Linked DNA regions of Oceanispirochaeta sp. M1. The protein of the gene in region 1 binds, or shares a complex with, the protein of each later gene. Links are inferred from orthologs where the notes say so. Each region holds a gene or a part of one and is shown on either strand. Other genes may lie near its edges. The genes, in order: nusB and rpsJ.

The links.
Region 2: the proteins of nusB (region 1) and rpsJ are in contact, whole or in part, in a solved structure (PDB 3D3B), measured with the Escherichia coli proteins. The link is inferred for Oceanispirochaeta sp. M1 from one-to-one orthologs.

Annotation. Positions count from the first base shown.
Region 1 is NZ_QQPQ01000006.1:51,985-55,224, reverse strand. What follows is about bases 86-2,995. They hold nusB (transcription antitermination factor NusB), read right to left. Parts: upstream 1,800-2,995; coding sequence 1,371-1,799; downstream 86-1,370. Other genes in these bases: DV872_RS05350 (hypothetical protein), read right to left, coding at 2,923-2,995; DV872_RS05355 (peptidylprolyl isomerase), read right to left, coding at 1,805-2,821; DV872_RS05365 (hypothetical protein), read right to left, coding at 86-1,390. In the rest of the region: more of DV872_RS05365, read right to left, coding at 1-85; more of DV872_RS05350, read right to left, coding at 2,996-3,240. UniProt on the Escherichia coli protein: Part of the processive rRNA transcription and antitermination complex (rrnTAC). The complex forms an RNA-chaperone ring around the RNA exit tunnel of RNA polymerase (RNAP).
Region 2 is NZ_QQPQ01000022.1:50,165-53,263, reverse strand. What follows is about bases 306-3,074. They hold rpsJ (30S ribosomal protein S10), read right to left. Parts: upstream 1,960-3,074; coding sequence 1,651-1,959; downstream 306-1,650. Other genes in these bases: tuf (elongation factor Tu), read right to left, coding at 2,014-3,074; rplC (50S ribosomal protein L3), read right to left, coding at 1,008-1,628; rplD (50S ribosomal protein L4), read right to left, coding at 372-998; rplW (50S ribosomal protein L23), read right to left, coding at 306-363. Outside these bases: rplB (50S ribosomal protein L2), read right to left, coding at 1-33; more of rplW, read right to left, coding at 49-305; more of tuf, read right to left, coding at 3,075-3,099. UniProt on the Escherichia coli protein: Involved in the binding of tRNA to the ribosomes. Part of the processive rRNA transcription and antitermination complex (rrnTAC). The complex forms an RNA-chaperone ring around the RNA exit tunnel of RNA polymerase (RNAP).

The DNA.
Region 1 (3,240 bases):
CCTTCGCAGAGTAAGCTATATCCATCTCTTTAACGGCAGTTTCCAGATCAAATTTAGTCAGGGCGATGACAGACTGATAAAAATGGTGCCAGTAGGGAAGCTCTTCATCTGGACTCTTATAGCGTTCCAGAACGATTATCATGCCTTCAAGATCCCCCACTCCGGACAGATACCAGAGAAGGAAACGGGTCACAACATCGTTGGACTCATCCTGATTAAATAGATCCCAGATCTCCGCCTGATACTGTACTGCAGATTTCTGTTCGGGAAAATAGCGGATCTTTAAGAGATGTGCCTCCGTAAGACGGGGATAAACCTTGATAAAAGACTCCAGCTCCTTTCGAACCTCAACGGGATAATCCATATGGTAGTAGAGAACATAGTCTTCCAGAAGTTCAATGGAATCGGGAAAGACCTGAATACCTTCTCTGAGCACTGCTCTGGCTTTATTTGAATAGCCGTCATCCAGGTAGATCCTGGCCATGTTTCTGAAATTCTTCCAGCTGCCGTTGGCCTTTATCATCATGGCTTTACCGTAATGCTGCAGAGCTTCCTGCTTGTCCCCCCGCTCATGGGCAAGGTCGGCGAGCTGCTGATGCACGGCATATCGCTGGGTATTGTTAATATCATCCAGTACAGACTGCGCCTTGAATGCGTCATAGGCCTGATCGATGTATCCCAGGTCGTAATAGAGGATGCCGCGGTGATAGGGGCTGATCCTGTTTCCGGGGATTCCTTCGGCAATGGATGCGGCCCTGTCATAATCTCCAGCTTCCAGACTCAGTAACGCTGCGTTATAGAGGAGTATGGGGTTATCCGCCCTGGTTCCCACAGAGTGGAAAAACTCAGGATCCTCCTGAAACTGGATTTTCTCTTTGATAAACTCCAGAGGAGACATCTCCTGAAGGTCATAGTTTCTGAATACATCATAGGATAAAAGAGATTCTGCAATAAGGCTGCTGTATTTATCACTTTGAATTGTATAGAGGGATGCTGCGGCCTTCTCATACTGTCCTGTCCATAAAAGACCTGCTGTATTGAGTGCCTCATGGTCTGCTCCGCCTTTCACAAAGCGTCTGGAGCGCTCTACAATACTCTGGTAATACCCAAAGTCATCCTGAGACAATGAAGCCTGATAGGCTCGCTTAAACAGACTGAACCACTGCTCCCTGCTTTTGGCATGACGTGCGGCCCGGTCCAGCTGTTCTTCCATATCTGAATATTTGCTCTGGCTGAGGAATTTATCCGATTGATTGAGATAAAATTGGAAGTAATCATCTGAGGGAAAAAAGAGCAGGAACAGTGAAATGACTATTCCCAGAAGAAACAGCACACCCGCATTTACAATCAGGCGGCGTTTATATCTGTCTTCAGGCGCTAGGCTGCTCATCAATCTTTTTCTTTATGTTGTCCAATATACCGTTAACAAAACGGTATGAGTCGTCTGTGCCGAATTCCTTGGTGATTTCGACGGCTTCATCGATAACAACCTTTGGTGGAATATCTTTCTGATACTTTAGAGCATAAATACTCATACGGAGTATCGCAAGACTTACTTTCTCCAACCTGTCAAAATCCCAGTTCTGAAGACTGCCTTTAATAAGTTCGTCGATCTCATCCAGATTATCGACAGCGCCCTTAATAAGAAAACTCGAAAAAATTTTTATATCGTCCGAAAGTTCTTCTTTGACCCAGGTATATTGAAAAAGATCTTCAAGTTGGGCGGCACTGATGTCATAACTGTATAAAGCCTGGAAGGCAAGAATTCTGGCCTTCCTTCTGTTGCCGATACCTTTCATATGTTTTATTCAATGTTCTCCGTAAACAGCTGTATTTCCGCATCATCGGACAGTTCTTTCACGACCTGCTCGGCTGCTGCCTGAAATGCCTGCTGCTGTTTCTGGTAGGATACCACATTTCCAATGTATTGGCGAACAGTTGTTGTCTCGACAGGTGAAATGGGATCGTCAAGACCGAGGAAACGTTTTTCGTTGTGCTGATTAACAATAACGATATGGAATCCCTGGTTGGATTCGATAACTTCGCTCATCTTGTGTACTTTCAGATCAAATACTGAGTTAAGAAAATCACGGCCGAAAATAGTGACATTCTGCTCGCTGCGGTCAATGAAATTTCCAATATCGCCGTCTCTTACAACAGAGCCTTTGTCATCGGAGTGTTCACGTACCATACTGACAAAGTCAACATCGCCCTTAATGATCTTCTGGTATACAGATTCAGCTTCTTTTTTCTGATCCTCTCTGCTGCCGGCACCCTGGCCTTTTGTAGCAAAAAAGATATGGCTGAACTTAATCATCTCAGGATTGAGAAACTTTTCTTCGTTCTGTGTATAGAAAAGTTCAATATCCTCTTTTGTAGCCATTGCTGTGGCTCTGATGAATTCCATTTTTTTCTCGCTCACATATTTCTCAAGAATCAGCTGATCCCTGATACTCTGAGCGTATGTGTCGTATTCCACACCAGCCTGGTCTTTGATAATCTGTCTGTACTGAGCTTCAGTAAGCTGCTGACCAACCTGCTGCATCATCTGATTCATACCGGCCTGAAGGACCTGCTGTTCAGTAACAGCGACATTGTCACGTTCTGCTGCCTGATATACCAACATCTGATTGATCAGAGTCTGGAGAACCTGCTCTTTCTCATCTTTCGAGAGAGCACGGCCGGACTGCTGCTCATAAAAACCTATATTCTGAGCCAGTTTTTTCTGAGAGATAACATCAGTTCTGGTAAGCTTTACAATTGCCACCGGTTTATCTACAAAGGAGTTCTGTGCAAACAGTCCTGCAGTAATCAGTAACATAAGTATTGCTAAAATTCTTTTTCTAAACATGAAACAAACCTCTAATGAATTGCGGAAAACGAAGTGTATTACTTTTCCACAGTATTTATCTTAATAACAACTTACTTGATGTGAAGTTTCTTTCCGATTAATTCCGCTTCTTCCGGAGTGCTGATTGTATCGGAGATTTTAAGAAACATACCTTCTTTTTCCATACTTTTCATGAGAAGGTGGAGGGATTTTTGAACAAACGGGCCGTTTTTTACAATAAATGCATAACATTTAGTGCCGGTAACCCTTCCGGCATTCTGCAGAAATACTGAAACTTTGTCAGATATTTTGCCGCTGAAGAATGAGCTCGAGATTGTACCGACAATAACATACTCATAAATAGTGAGTTTTGCATCGCTATCGGTTTCGGCATCAATTAAAGTAACCTG
Region 2 (3,099 bases), on another replicon or contig:
CGGTGTCCTTGGATTATACGTTTTTATACCCACAGAAATTCTCCTACCTTAAACGCCTTCAAAAGCATCGATCTTCTCACCTTTGGCAAGAGTTACAATTGCTTTCTTCCAGGATGCTGTTTTACCAAATCCTCTTTTAAAGCTGGAAGCTGAAATAGGAGTGTTCGCTTTTTTCTTACCACGAACATTCACAATATTACAGCTAACAGGATTAACAGAGAACAGTTCTTTAACTGCACCTACTATCTGGATCTTATTCGCTTTCTTATCAACCTTAAAGACATACTTCTTAGATTCACCATCACGGAGAACATTAGATTTTTCTGTCAGAACAGGTTCTATAATTACTTTATAGGGTTCCATACTCAACCTCATCCACCATAAAATTCATTCAGCTTCGAAGCAGCACCTTCAAGTACCAGAACATTCTTACCGTAAAACAGAGTGTGTGCACTCAGTCTGTTGTAAGAAAGGAATCTGACATTGGGAAGGTTGCGACCTGCCTGTCTGATTTTTTTGTCGTCGTCCTTAAGAACAACAACAGTTTTTTCATCATTTACCAAAGCTGTCAGAATGGCTTTAAAATCTTTAGTTTTTCCGGAATCAACCGTAAAATCTTCAATAATTCTAAATGTATTCTCATCCTGAGCTTTAAGACTCAGTATGGATTTCATAGCTAACTGCTTTACTTTTTTCGGAAGAACATAGCTGTAATCTCTAGGCTTAGGCCCGAAAACTACACTTCCACCAACCCATACAGGAGATCTTCTACGTCCGGCTCTGGCTCTACCAGTTCCTTTCTGTCTCCACGGCTTAGCTGTTGTTCCTCTTACTTCACTTCTGGTAAGTGTGCTGGCTGTTCCAACTCTTTTATTAGCAAGCTCATTTTTGATGGCGTTGTAAATAGAACCATCGCTTACTTCACGTGCAAATACTGAATCTTCAAGAGTTATTGTCCGCAGCTCTTTTCCATCAATTGAAAAGACTTTTCTGTCCATAATAATCCTCTATTTTTTCTTGGCGTTACGTACTAAAACAACACTGTCTTTCGTACCGGGTACAGCACCCTTCACCAATACAACATTCTTTTCAGCATCTATTTTTACTACTTCCAGGTTCTGAACGGTTTTTCTCTCTCCGCCCATACGTCCGGCCATCTTAGTTCCCTTAATTACTTTTGAAGGGTAAGCGGCCATACCGGTTGAACCACCAACTCTATGGAATTTTGAACCGTGTGTGGCACGGCCTCCACTAAAATTGTGACGTTTCATTACACCCTGGAAACCTTTTCCCTTAGATGTTCCGATCACGTCAACGTAGGAAAAACTTTCCATCAATTCAACACCGAAAGAATCGCCAACATTACATTCTTTCTCAAAATTACGCAGTTCCATAACAAGTTTCTTTGGTGTTACGTTTTCCTTAAACTGTCCAGCGTAAGGTTTACTTACGTGGTTAGCTTTCATTTCAACAGACCCAAGAACAACCGCGCTGTAGCCATCTTTTTCTACAGTTCTATTGGCTACTACTACATTAGGCTCAACCTTAATAACAGTAACAGGAGTCAGTGTTCCTTCAGAATCAAACACCTGCGTCATTCCGGCTTTTTTGCCAATTAAACCAATCATCTAATACCTCAACAATTCTTACTTACTGCTTGATCTCTACATCCACTCCAGCGGGCAGCTCGAGTTTCATAAGAGCATCCATTACAGCAGAGGTTGGCTCTAAAATATCTATAAGTCTTTTGTGAGTTCGCATTTCGAACTGCTCTCTAGACTTCTTATTAACAAAAGTTGATTTCAACACAGTGTACTTATTGATCCGTGTAGGCAGAGGGATCGGTCCAGAAACTTTACTTCCTTGTTTCTGAACGGCCTGAACAATGGCCTTAGCACTCTGGTCAATCAACTCAACGTCAAATCCTCTTAATCTGACGCGTATCCGTTCCTTACCCATTAGTCCTCCAGAAAACCGCCCTGCCGGATAGCAGGGCGACTCTTTCATTACTTCTTATTCTATGATCTCAATGACCTGACCGGAAGCTACAGTTCTACCACCCTCACGGATAGAGAATCTAAGCCCTCCGTCCATCGCAATAGGATGAATCAGTTCACCAGAAATCTCGGTGTTATCACCAGGCATTACCATCTGCTTCTCTTCGGGAAGAGTTACAGTTCCTGTAATGTCAGTTGTTCTAAAGTAAAACTGAGGTCTGTATCCGGAAAAGAAAGGATTGTGACGTCCACCCTCTTCCTTAGTCAGACAGTACAGAGTTGCTTTAAACTTTGCGTGGGGAGAGATAGAACCAGGTTTACAAAGAACCTGTCCTCTCTGAACCGCTTCTTTATCAATACCACGAAGAAGAGTACCGATATTATCACCAGCCTGACCTTCATCCAGCAGCTTGTTGAACATCTCAACACCTGTACATGTAGTAGTCTGATTGTCTCTAATACCAACGATCTCAATCTGGTCACCAACATGAAGTACACCTTTCTCAATACGACCGGTTACAACAGTACCACGGCCGGAAATTGAAAAAACGTCTTCAATAGGCATCAGGAAGGGCTGATCTACAGCTCTGTCAGGAATAGGAAAATAAGTATCCATAGAATCCAGGAGCTCCTGAATACATGCAGTCTTATCACCATCTTCAATATTAGACATAGCTTCGAAAGCTGAACCTTTAATGATGGGTGTATCGTCTCCGGGGAAACCATACTCATCGAGGAGCTCACGTACTTCCATCTCTACCAGGTCAACCAGTTCGGGGTCAGCAAGGTCGAGTTTGTTCATGAAAACGATCAGCTTAGGAACGCCAACCTGTCTCGCAAGAAGGATGTGCTCTCTAGTCTGAGGCTCGGGTCCTGAGTCTGCAGCAACGAGAAGAACGGCTCCGTCCATCTGTGCAGCACCGGTAATCATGTTCTTGATGTAGTCAGCATGTCCGGGACAGTCAACATGTGCATAGTGACGATCCGCTGTTTCATACTCAACGTGACGAGTATTGATAGTAATACCACGCTCTCTTTCTTCGGGAGCGTTATCAATATCTTCATAACTCATGATCTTAGCACCAGACTTAGCAGCGCAAAA